DNA from 3 places in the Pseudomonas sp. LRF_L74 genome. Region 3 is predicted to be linked to each of the others. Evidence: predicted binding sites of a transcription regulator. Region 3 holds the regulator's gene; each other region holds the start of a gene.
What was found. The regulator sigma-54, encoded in region 3, starts transcription at its own class of promoters, with help from an activator protein. The targets are predictions, from matches to a motif close to ANTGGCATNNANNTTGCTNT.
Positions count from the first base shown of each region.

Region 1: the regulator sigma-54 is predicted to act here: its motif matches at 1,451-1,470, upstream of ACSZPK_RS16155 (pilin).
Region 2: the regulator sigma-54 is predicted to act here: its motif matches at 1,843-1,862, upstream of flhA (flagellar biosynthesis protein FlhA).

Region 1 is NZ_CBFFRH010000006.1:70,851-74,036, reverse strand. It holds gene ACSZPK_RS16160 (phosphoethanolamine transferase) at 1-878, opposite strand, end outside; gene ACSZPK_RS16155 (pilin) at 944-1,402, opposite strand; gene pilB (type IV-A pilus assembly ATPase PilB) at 1,632-3,186, shown strand, end outside.
Region 2 is NZ_CBFFRH010000013.1:64,193-67,378, forward strand. It holds gene flhB (flagellar biosynthesis protein FlhB) at 1-988, shown strand, start outside; gene sodC (superoxide dismutase [Cu-Zn] SodC) at 1,047-1,571, opposite strand; gene flhA (flagellar biosynthesis protein FlhA) at 1,924-3,186, shown strand, end outside.
Region 3 is NZ_CBFFRH010000004.1:224,154-227,339, reverse strand. It holds gene ptsN (PTS IIA-like nitrogen regulatory protein PtsN) at 1-157, opposite strand, end outside; gene hpf (ribosome hibernation-promoting factor, HPF/YfiA family) at 175-483, opposite strand; gene ACSZPK_RS12415 (RNA polymerase factor sigma-54) at 601-2,103, opposite strand; gene lptB (LPS export ABC transporter ATP-binding protein) at 2,250-2,975, opposite strand; gene lptA (lipopolysaccharide transport periplasmic protein LptA) at 2,975-3,186, opposite strand, start outside.

The sequences.
Region 1 (3,186 bases), on a different contig from region 3:
AGCAAAGAAGTTCTTTCAGAAAACGGTTTATTAGACAACATCAATGGAACAGATAACCTAGTCGCAGAATATGGCGACACTACATCCCTCAAGAACATTATATTTTTACGATCCTGTAACCTTGGAGTCGTATTTCTATAGTATCCATTAATGCCCCATCGATCCGGACGACTACTTTCACCAATAAAAAGTACGTAGACCTCTCTCTCCCTACGGGTGCCACTTAGTTGCCAAGAAAAATGTTGCCTTAGACTAGAAACATTTGAAATATTTTCTTTTTGGGATACATAGGAATAAACACGTATACCCACATCGAAAGGGAACGCATCGGTGTAGGGATACATCCAGGCCCGAAGCCCATCCCCAAATACGTCTTGGACGGCTGACTTATCCTCATAAAATCGGTCAAAAGAAAAAATCAGTGGAATAAATATTAGTCCGACTGACAGAAAAAAAACATAAATCCTTAATCGACCAGTCCAAATAGCTCGCGGCAGACTTAGAACAACAAAGAACATAACTAGATATAAAGTTATACCCCCTCCTATTACCCACATTCCACGCACAAACTCCCATAACTCCTGACGATTAGTCTCAAGCATAACTCCAACAACATTTGCATCCCACCTAACCCCGTAAGAAATCAAGTACCAACTATCCAAAGCCGCGGCTGGAACAACCATAAGGAGCAATATGCAATTAATCCTTATCCAAGGAAACAATGATAAAAAAAACAGAAAAAAACCTGAAAAAATATAAATCCCATCGTACCGCTTACTCTCTAAATACGAAAAAAAATACGGCGAACTTAATATTAAAAACAAAAAGCACAGAAAAAAATACCAACCCGAATATTTTAATTTTAAAAAAAATTTCATCTAACAACACCTAGTTTTCAATCATAAAAAAACCCGGCATCGCCGGGTTTTTTTAGCTTTTTCTATTAGCTACCGCTACCACTGGTGCTGCGGCATTCAGATGGAACATACTTAGCGTTATCAGCTGAATCAACAGCACATGCCCAAGTAATAGCATCATCAGGCACAGTACCAGCTTCAATAGCGTCATCGCCAGACTTAGGAGTCAGTGTCAACTCAACCTCTTTCGCAGCAGCAGTATATTTCACAGTAATGACACCGGTTTCTCCATCTACTTCGACTGAATCAACGTTGGTTGTGGATGCAGGAGCAGTCCAACCCAAGTCCAGAGAAGAAGCACCATTAGCAGCATTTTCAGCGATTGTCGTTTTCGCAGCAGAAGCCAGAATCAGGCCTTCAGAAACACGAGCACGCACGGTGTAATCTTGATAAGCCGGCAATGCGATAGCAGCCAGAATACCGATGATCGCGACAACGATCATCAGTTCGATAAGGGTAAAACCTTTTTGCATTTGAGCTTTCATCTGCGAAGTCTCCATTTATGAATGAAGGTCTGTTGACCTAGCATCCACTTAGCATTCTGCATGCCAACTTCATAAAGCCCATGGTATCGGGTGTTATCACAGCTTATAAGAACTCAGGAAAGCGACTTGCCGACATAAAGTGACAACCAGCGTCACATCAAAGACGTCCATTTGGAATCATCCTTTGTCTAGGCTATAAGGGCACGTCACGCGGACAAAGACCACGCTTATGAACGATATCGCCCTTACCGGCCTGGCCAAGCAACTGGTGCTGGCCGAGTTGCTCGACGAAAAGACCGCCCAGCAGGCTTACCAACAGGCCCAGCGCAACAAGCTGTCATTGGTGACCTATCTGGTACAGCACAAACTGGTCAAAGGCCGCGACCTGGTGTCGATCAGTTCCGACCAGTTCGGTATCGCTTACCTGGATCTGGCTGCAGTCGATAAGGAAAGCCTGCCCAAGGACCTGGTTTCGGAGAAACTGGTCCGCCAGCATCGCGCGCTACCGCTGTTCCGCCGCGGCAACAAGCTGTTCATCGGCATCTCTGACCCATCCAACCAGCAGGCCATCACCGACATTCAATTCAGCACCGGCCTGAACACCGAAGCCCTGCTGGTCGAGGACGACAAGCTTGGCGACGCGATAGAAAAGCTCTTCGAGAGTGCCGGGCATGACTTCGGCGATATGGGCGATATCGACCTGGATGGGGTAGAGACCGCTGCGGGCGATGAAGACGACAAGAAGGACGCGATTGGCGGTGACGCCGACGATGCGCCGGTGGTGCGTTTCGTCAACAAGATGCTGCTGGACGCGATCAAGGGCGGCTCCTCCGACCTTCATTTCGAGCCTTATGAAAAAACCTATCGGGTACGCTTCCGTACCGACGGCATGCTGCATGAAGTAGCCAAACCACCGATCCAATTAGCCCCGCGCATTTCCGCTCGCCTCAAGGTCATGGCCGGCCTGGACATTTCCGAGCGCCGCAAGCCTCAGGACGGGCGGATCAAGATGAGAATCTCGAAATCCAAGTCCATCGACTTCCGGGTCAATACCTTGCCCACGCTCTGGGGCGAGAAGATCGTGATGCGGATTCTCGACCCCACCAGTGCGCAGATGGGCATCGACGCCCTGGGTTATGAGGAATCGCAGAAGGCGCTGTACATGGCTGCCCTGCAACAACCGCAAGGGATGATTCTGGTAACCGGCCCCACCGGCTCGGGAAAGACGGTTTCTCTTTATACCGGCTTGAACATTCTCAATACCCCGGACGTGAACATTTCCACGGCGGAAGACCCGGTGGAAATCAACCTGGAAGGTATCAACCAGGTCAACGTCAACCCGCGCCAGGGCATGGATTTCTCCCAGGCACTGCGCGCCTTCCTACGCCAGGACCCGGACATCATCATGGTCGGCGAGATTCGCGACCTGGAAACCGCCGAGATTGCGATCAAGGCGGCGCAGACCGGGCACATGGTCATGTCCACCCTGCACACCAACAGCGCCTCGGAAACGCTGACCCGTCTGCGCAACATGGGCGTGCCCTCGTTCAATATCGCCACCTCGGTTAACCTGATCATTGCCCAGCGCTTGGCGCGCAAGCTCTGTAGTACCTGCAAAAAGCCTGTCGAGGTGCCGGAAGAAACCCTGCTGGCGGAAGGCTTCCCTGCCGAGCAAATCGGCAAGTTCAAGCTGTATGGCCCGGTAGGCTGCGAAAACTGCAAGGGCGGCTACAAGGGTCGTGTCGGTATTTATGAAGTGGTTAAAAACACACCTGCCTTGCAAC
Region 2 (3,186 bases), on a different contig from region 3:
CGGGGCTGCCATGGGAGAGGGCCTGATCGCGATCATGCGCGAGAGCTTCAGCCTGCCGCGCGAAGTGCTGATGAGTGACGACAGCATGGCGTTGTATCTGTTGTCGGCGGGCAAGATGGCGGCGACCATCCTTCAACCATTCCTCATCGTGCTCCTGATCGCCTCGATTGCCGGGCCGATTTCCCTGGGCGGCTGGTTGTTCTCGGCGGAGGCGCTGGCGCCCAAGTTCAGCCGGATGAATCCACTGTCCGGGCTCAAGCGCATGTTTTCCCTGCATGCCCTGACCGAACTGCTCAAGGCACTGGCGAAGTTCGTATTGATCCTGATGGTGGCCTTGGCGGTTCTATCGGCGGACACCAATGACATCCTGGCGATCGCCAAGGAACCGGTGGAAAAGGCGATCATGCACAGTGCGCAGATCGTCGGTAAGAGCACCTTGTGGCTGGCCTGCGGGCTGATCCTTATCGCGGCGGTCGACGTGCCGTTCCAGCTATGGGATTCGAAGCAGAAGCTGATGATGACCAAGCAGGAGGTCAAGGACGAATACAAGGATTCCGAGGGCAAGCCGGAGGTCAAGGGCAAGATTCGCCAGATGCAGCGACAGATGGCCGAGCGCCGCATGATGCAGGCCGTGCCCAAGGCCGATGTAGTGATTACCAACCCGACCCACTTCGCCGTTGCCCTCAAATACGACCCGGCCCAGGGCAAGGCGCCGGTGGTGCTGGCCAAGGGCGGGGATTTCCTGGCGCTGAAGATCCGCGAGATCGCCCAGGAGCACAAGATCACCTTGCTGGAGTCGCCCGCCTTGGCCCGGGCGGTCTACTACTCCACGGAAATCGATCGGGAGATCCCGGCGGGGCTGTACCTGGCAGTGGCTCAGGTACTGGCCTATGTGTATCAGCTGAAGCAGTTCCGCGCCGGCAAGGGCAAGCGTCCCGTGCCGCTACGCGACCTGCCGATTCCGCCGGATCTGCGTCGGGACGAGTAGGTTTTTAGCTTCAAGCCAGAGCCGGGAGCGGCTCTGGCTGCTTGAAGCTAGGGCCTGGTCAGCGAATCACGCCGCAAGCGGCACGCGTGCCACCACCGCCCAGTGGCAGCGGATGGTCGGAGTGGTTGTCGCCACCGGCGTGGATCATCAGGGCATGGCCCTTGATTTCATCCAGCGACTTCAGGCGCGGTGCGAGTACCGGTTGGCTAGCCTTGCCGTCGTCGGTGACGTACAGGGCTGGCAGCTCACCCTTGTGCGCGTTGTCTTCCCAGGGGGCGCCATGGCGACCCGTTTTATCCGGGTCCCAATGGCCGCCCGCCATCTCGGCGGGCGATAGCTTGCCTTCCTTCTCGCCGGCCTCGCAGCTCGGGTTGGTATGGATGTGAAAACCATGGATACCCGGCTTCAGGCCCGACAGGTTCGGCGTAAACACCAGGCCATAGGCGCTGGGCTCGATGCTGACGGTGCCGACTTTCTTGCCAATGCCGTTGGCGCTGACTTCGTTTACATCCACGGTCAACGAGGCGGCCTGTGCGCCGACTGCGGTGCAGGCGAGCAGTGCGGCAAGGGTCCATTTCTTCATGAGCATCTCCTTGGGAGTGAAGGCCCTGGATAGGGGCCTGGAGGCAGGTAGACTACTCGGTCATGGCTGAGGTTCACAAAGATATTTTCGTCAAATTGTGGATATACATGTGTGCATTTCCGTTCATTCTGTAGGGAAAATGCGGGTTTCGAATATTCTTTCCCGATGCTGGGAATTTCTCCAGATGTGTTGGGAAGTCTGAACTGGCGTTGGTTGTCCTCCCTGTTGATCGGCCTTCCGGCTGCGGCTGCCCTTGAACGCAGTTTTACCTGTTGGCCGGATTCTTGCTCCTGCCCCGTCACGGCGCGGTTTCGCGTCAAAGTTTTGAATGCTCCGGGGGATCCAAGTGGCTGTGAATCGCGATCAACTCATCGGCAATATGCGCACCAACCTGGCTGGGCTTGGGCGCGGCAATTTTGGCGTTCCGCTGCTATTGCTGGTGATGCTGGGCATGATGATGCTGCCGGTGCCGCCGTTCCTGCTGGACGTGCTGTTCACCTTTAACATCGCATTGTCCATCGTGGTCCTGCTGGTGAGCATCTATGCCTTGCGACCACTGGACTTCGCCGTATTCCCGACGATCCTGCTGGTATCCACGCTGCTGCGCCTGGCGCTCAACGTCGCGTCGACCCGTGTCGTGCTGCTGCACGGCCAGGAAGGGCATGACGCCGCGGGCAAGGTGATCATGGCCTTCGGCGAGGTGGTGATCGGCGGCAACTATGTGGTCGGTGCCGTGGTCTTCGCCATCTTGATGATCATCAACTTCGTGGTGGTGACCAAGGGCGCGGGGCGTATTTCCGAGGTGAGCGCCCGTTTCACCCTGGATGCCATGCCCGGCAAGCAGATGGCCATCGACGCTGACCTCAACTCCGGCCTGATCGACCAGACCGAAGCCAAGCGCCGTCGCGTCGAGGTCGCCCAGGAGGCGGACTTCTACGGCTCCATGGACGGTGCCAGCAAGTTCGTCCGTGGTGACGCCATCGCCGGCCTGCTGATCCTGTTCATCAACCTGCTCGGTGGCATGGCCATCGGTATCCTGCAGCACGGCCTGAGCTTCTCCGAGGCCGGCCGCATCTATTCGTTGCTGACCATCGGTGACGGCCTGGTGGCACAGATCCCGTCGCTGCTGCTGTCGACCGCCGCGGCGATCATGGTGACCCGTGTCTCCAGCGCCGAGGACATGGGTCAGCAGGTCAACCGGCAGATGTTTGCCTCACCCAAGGCGCTGGCCGTTTCCGCGGCGATCATGGTCGCCATGGGCCTGGTGCCCGGTATGCCGCATGTGCCGTTCATTGGCCTGGGCCTGGCCGCCGCCGCCGGCGCCTACTGGATCTGGCACAAGAAGAATCAAGCCAAGATTCAGGTCGAGGAAGAAACCCAGCGCCAGCAGGAACTGCTGCCGGCGCAGAAGGCCCAGGAAATCAAGGAACTGGGCTGGGATGACGTGATGCCCGTGGATATGGTCGGCCTGGAGGTGGGCTACCGGCTGATCCCGCTGGTCGACCGCAACCAGGGTGGACAATTGCTGGCGCGAATCAAGGGGGTGCGCAAGAAGCTCTCCCAGGAGATGGGCTTTCTCATGCCGTCGGTACATATTCGCGACAACCTCGACCTG
Region 3 (3,186 bases):
CGCGGGCAATGAGGCTTTCGAAGATGTCCTGGGCATCCAGATCGGCGAAATCGCGCGCAACCAGATTGGCGATCTGTTCGAGGACGCGCTTCTTGCTGCCGCCCGGCACGCTCACGAGGGAGCGGCCGGCGGTCAGTATGTTTTCAAGTCGAATCATGTTGGGGATTAGGTGTATCAGCGAGCAGCCGCGCCTTGCAGGCGACCGAGCTGTTTTTCCTTGTGCTTGATCAGTTGGCGGTCGAGTTTGTCGGTGAGCAGGTCGATGGCGGCGTACATGTCTTCATGTTCAGCATTGGCGACCACTTCACCCCCTGCGATGTGCAGTGTCGCTTCGATTTTTTGCTTGAGCTTTTCGACTTCCATGATCACCTGGACGCTGGTGATCTTGTCGAAATGGCGCTCCAGCCTGCTGAGTTTCTCCCCGACATAGTCACGCATGGCGTCGGTCACATCCAGCTGATGTCCACTGATGTTGACTTGCATACCGCTTCTCCTTGTTGCCGTGCATAAGAGACAGGCTATCGGGCCTGCCGCCGTAACACTCTGGCTGGGAAGCCTTGCGGCTGCATCGGCTGCCGCGCTTTCCCTCAGTGTGGCTCGTCACATCAATCGCTTGCGCTCGCTTGAGGGCGCTATGCCGAGGGACTCCCGGTATTTGGCGACTGTCCGACGTGCTACCTGAATGCCCTGTGCCTCCAGTAAACCAGCGATCTTGCTGTCGCTCAACGGCTTTTTCGCGTTTTCCGCGCCGACGAGTTTTTTGATGATCGCGCGGATCGCGGTGGACGAGCATTCGCCCCCTTCGGCGGTGCTGACGTGGCTGGAGAAGAAGTACTTCAGTTCGTAGATGCCACGCGGGGTGTGCATGAATTTCTGCGTGGTGACCCGCGAAATGGTCGACTCGTGCATGCCCACCGCCTCGGCGATGTCATGCAGGACCAGGGGTTTCATCGCCTCGTCGCCGTAGTCGAGGAAACCGCGCTGGTGCTCGACGATCTGTGTCGCGACCTTCATCAGGGTCTCGTTGCGGCTCTGCAGGCTCTTGATGAACCAGCGCGCTTCCTGCAATTGGTTGCGCATGAAGGTGTTGTCGGCGCTGGAGTCGGCGCGTTTGACGAAGCCGGCGTACTGGGCGTTGACGCGTAGGCGCGGTACGGCTTCCTGGTTCAATTCGACCAGCCAGCGGTCATTGTGCTTGCGCACGATCACGTCCGGCACGACGTACTCCGGTTCGCTCGCTTCGATCTGCGAGCCGGGGCGCGGATTGAGGCTCTGGATCAGTTCGATGACCTGGCGCAGCTCGTCTTCCTTGAGTTTCATGCGGCGCATGAGCTGGCTGTAGTCGCGGCTGCCGAGCAGGTCGAGATGGTCCTTGGCCAGGCGCTGGGCCTCGGCCAGCCATGGCGTGTCGGCGGGGAGCTGGCGCAGTTGCAGGAGCAGGCATTCGCCCAGGTCGCGTGCGCCGACGCCGGCCGGTTCGAAATGCTGGATGCGGCGCAACACGGCTTCGACTTCGTCGAGTTCGATGTCGAGTTCGGGGTCGAAGGAGGCGACGATCTCTTCGAGGCTCTCTTCCAGATAGCCCTGGTTATTGATGCAGTCGATCAGGGTGACGCCGATCAGGCGGTCGGTATCTGACATGGGGACCAGGTTGAGCTGCCAGAGCAGGTGGGTCTGCAGGCTCTCGCCCGCCGAAGTGCGGGTGGTGAAGTCCCACTCGTCGTCATCGTTGCTTGGCAGGTTGCTGGCGCTGGTCTGGTAGACGTCTTCCCAGGCGGTATCGACAGGCAGCTCGTTGGGAATGGTCTCGTGCCACTCGCCTTCGTCCGTGCTTTCATTGTCGTTGGTGGCGACGGTGGTTTCCTGGAAATTGCTGGTTTCCTGCGCCTGCTGGGTGGTCTGCTCGGCGTTGTCGGCCATCGGGTCGGAGTTGTCGAAATCTTCCCCTTCCTCCTGACGTTCCAGCATGGGGTTGGACTCCAGGGCTTCCTGGATTTCCTGTTGCAGGTCCAGCGTGGAAAGCTGGAGGAGGCGGATGGCTTGTTGCAGCTGCGGTGTCATCGTCAGCTGCTGGCCCATCTTGAGGACTAGCGAGGGTTTCATGGCAGGAAGTCTTGCACCTTATCTGCAGGCGCTATCGCGCCACTCACTACAAGACGCCGAGGCGCCGTCATTAAGCAAATTATATGCCTGATAACGCTGGCTTTGCCTAGGCTTGACAAACATCCTTGTAGCGAGGGCGTTCCGGGTCAGAGGCGGAACTCGTGCCCCAGATAGACTTCCTTGACCAGTTGGTTGGCCAGAATGCTTTGTGCGTCGCCTTCCGCGATGAGCTGGCCGTCGTTGACGATGTACGCGGTTTCACAGATGTCCAGGGTCTCGCGGACGTTGTGATCGGTGATCAGCACGCCGATACCCTTGGCTTTCAGGTGATGAATGATCTGCTTGATATCGCCGACCGAAATCGGATCGACGCCGGCGAAGGGTTCGTCGAGCAGGATGAACTTGGGTTCGGTGGCCAGGGCGCGGGCGATTTCCACGCGGCGGCGTTCGCCTCCGGAGAGGCTCATGCCGAGGTTGTCGCGGATGTGAGTGATGTGGAATTCCTGCAGTAGGCTTTCCAGGGCATCGTTACGTCCGGCGCGGTCCAGGTCCTTGCGGGTTTCCAGGATGGCCATGATGTTGTCGGCCACGCTGAGCTTGCGGAAGATCGAGGCTTCCTGTGGCAGGTAGCCGATGCCCGCACGAGCACGGCCATGCATCGGTTGCTGGCTGATGTCGTTGCTGTCGATCAGCACGCGGCCCTGGTCGGCCTGGACCAGGCCGACGATCATGTAGAAGCAGGTGGTCTTGCCCGCACCATTGGGGCCGAGCAGGCCGACTATCTGGCCGCTGTCGATGGACAGGCTGACGTCGCGAACGACTTGCCGTCCCTTGTAGCTCTTGGCCAGGTGCTGTGCTTTGAGGGTCGCCATTACTGCCCTTGTTTCTGCTGCTGTTCGGTTTTCTTGCGCGGTTGGATGACCATGTCGATACGCGGGCGTGGCGTGCTCACCGACGAGCCGTTGGCACGGCCGGCGTTGACGATCTGGCGCTGGGTGTCATAGACGATCTTCTCGCCTTCGAAGGTGTTGCCTTCCTGGATGACCTTGGCCTGGTCGATCAGTACGATGCGGTCGTTGGTTG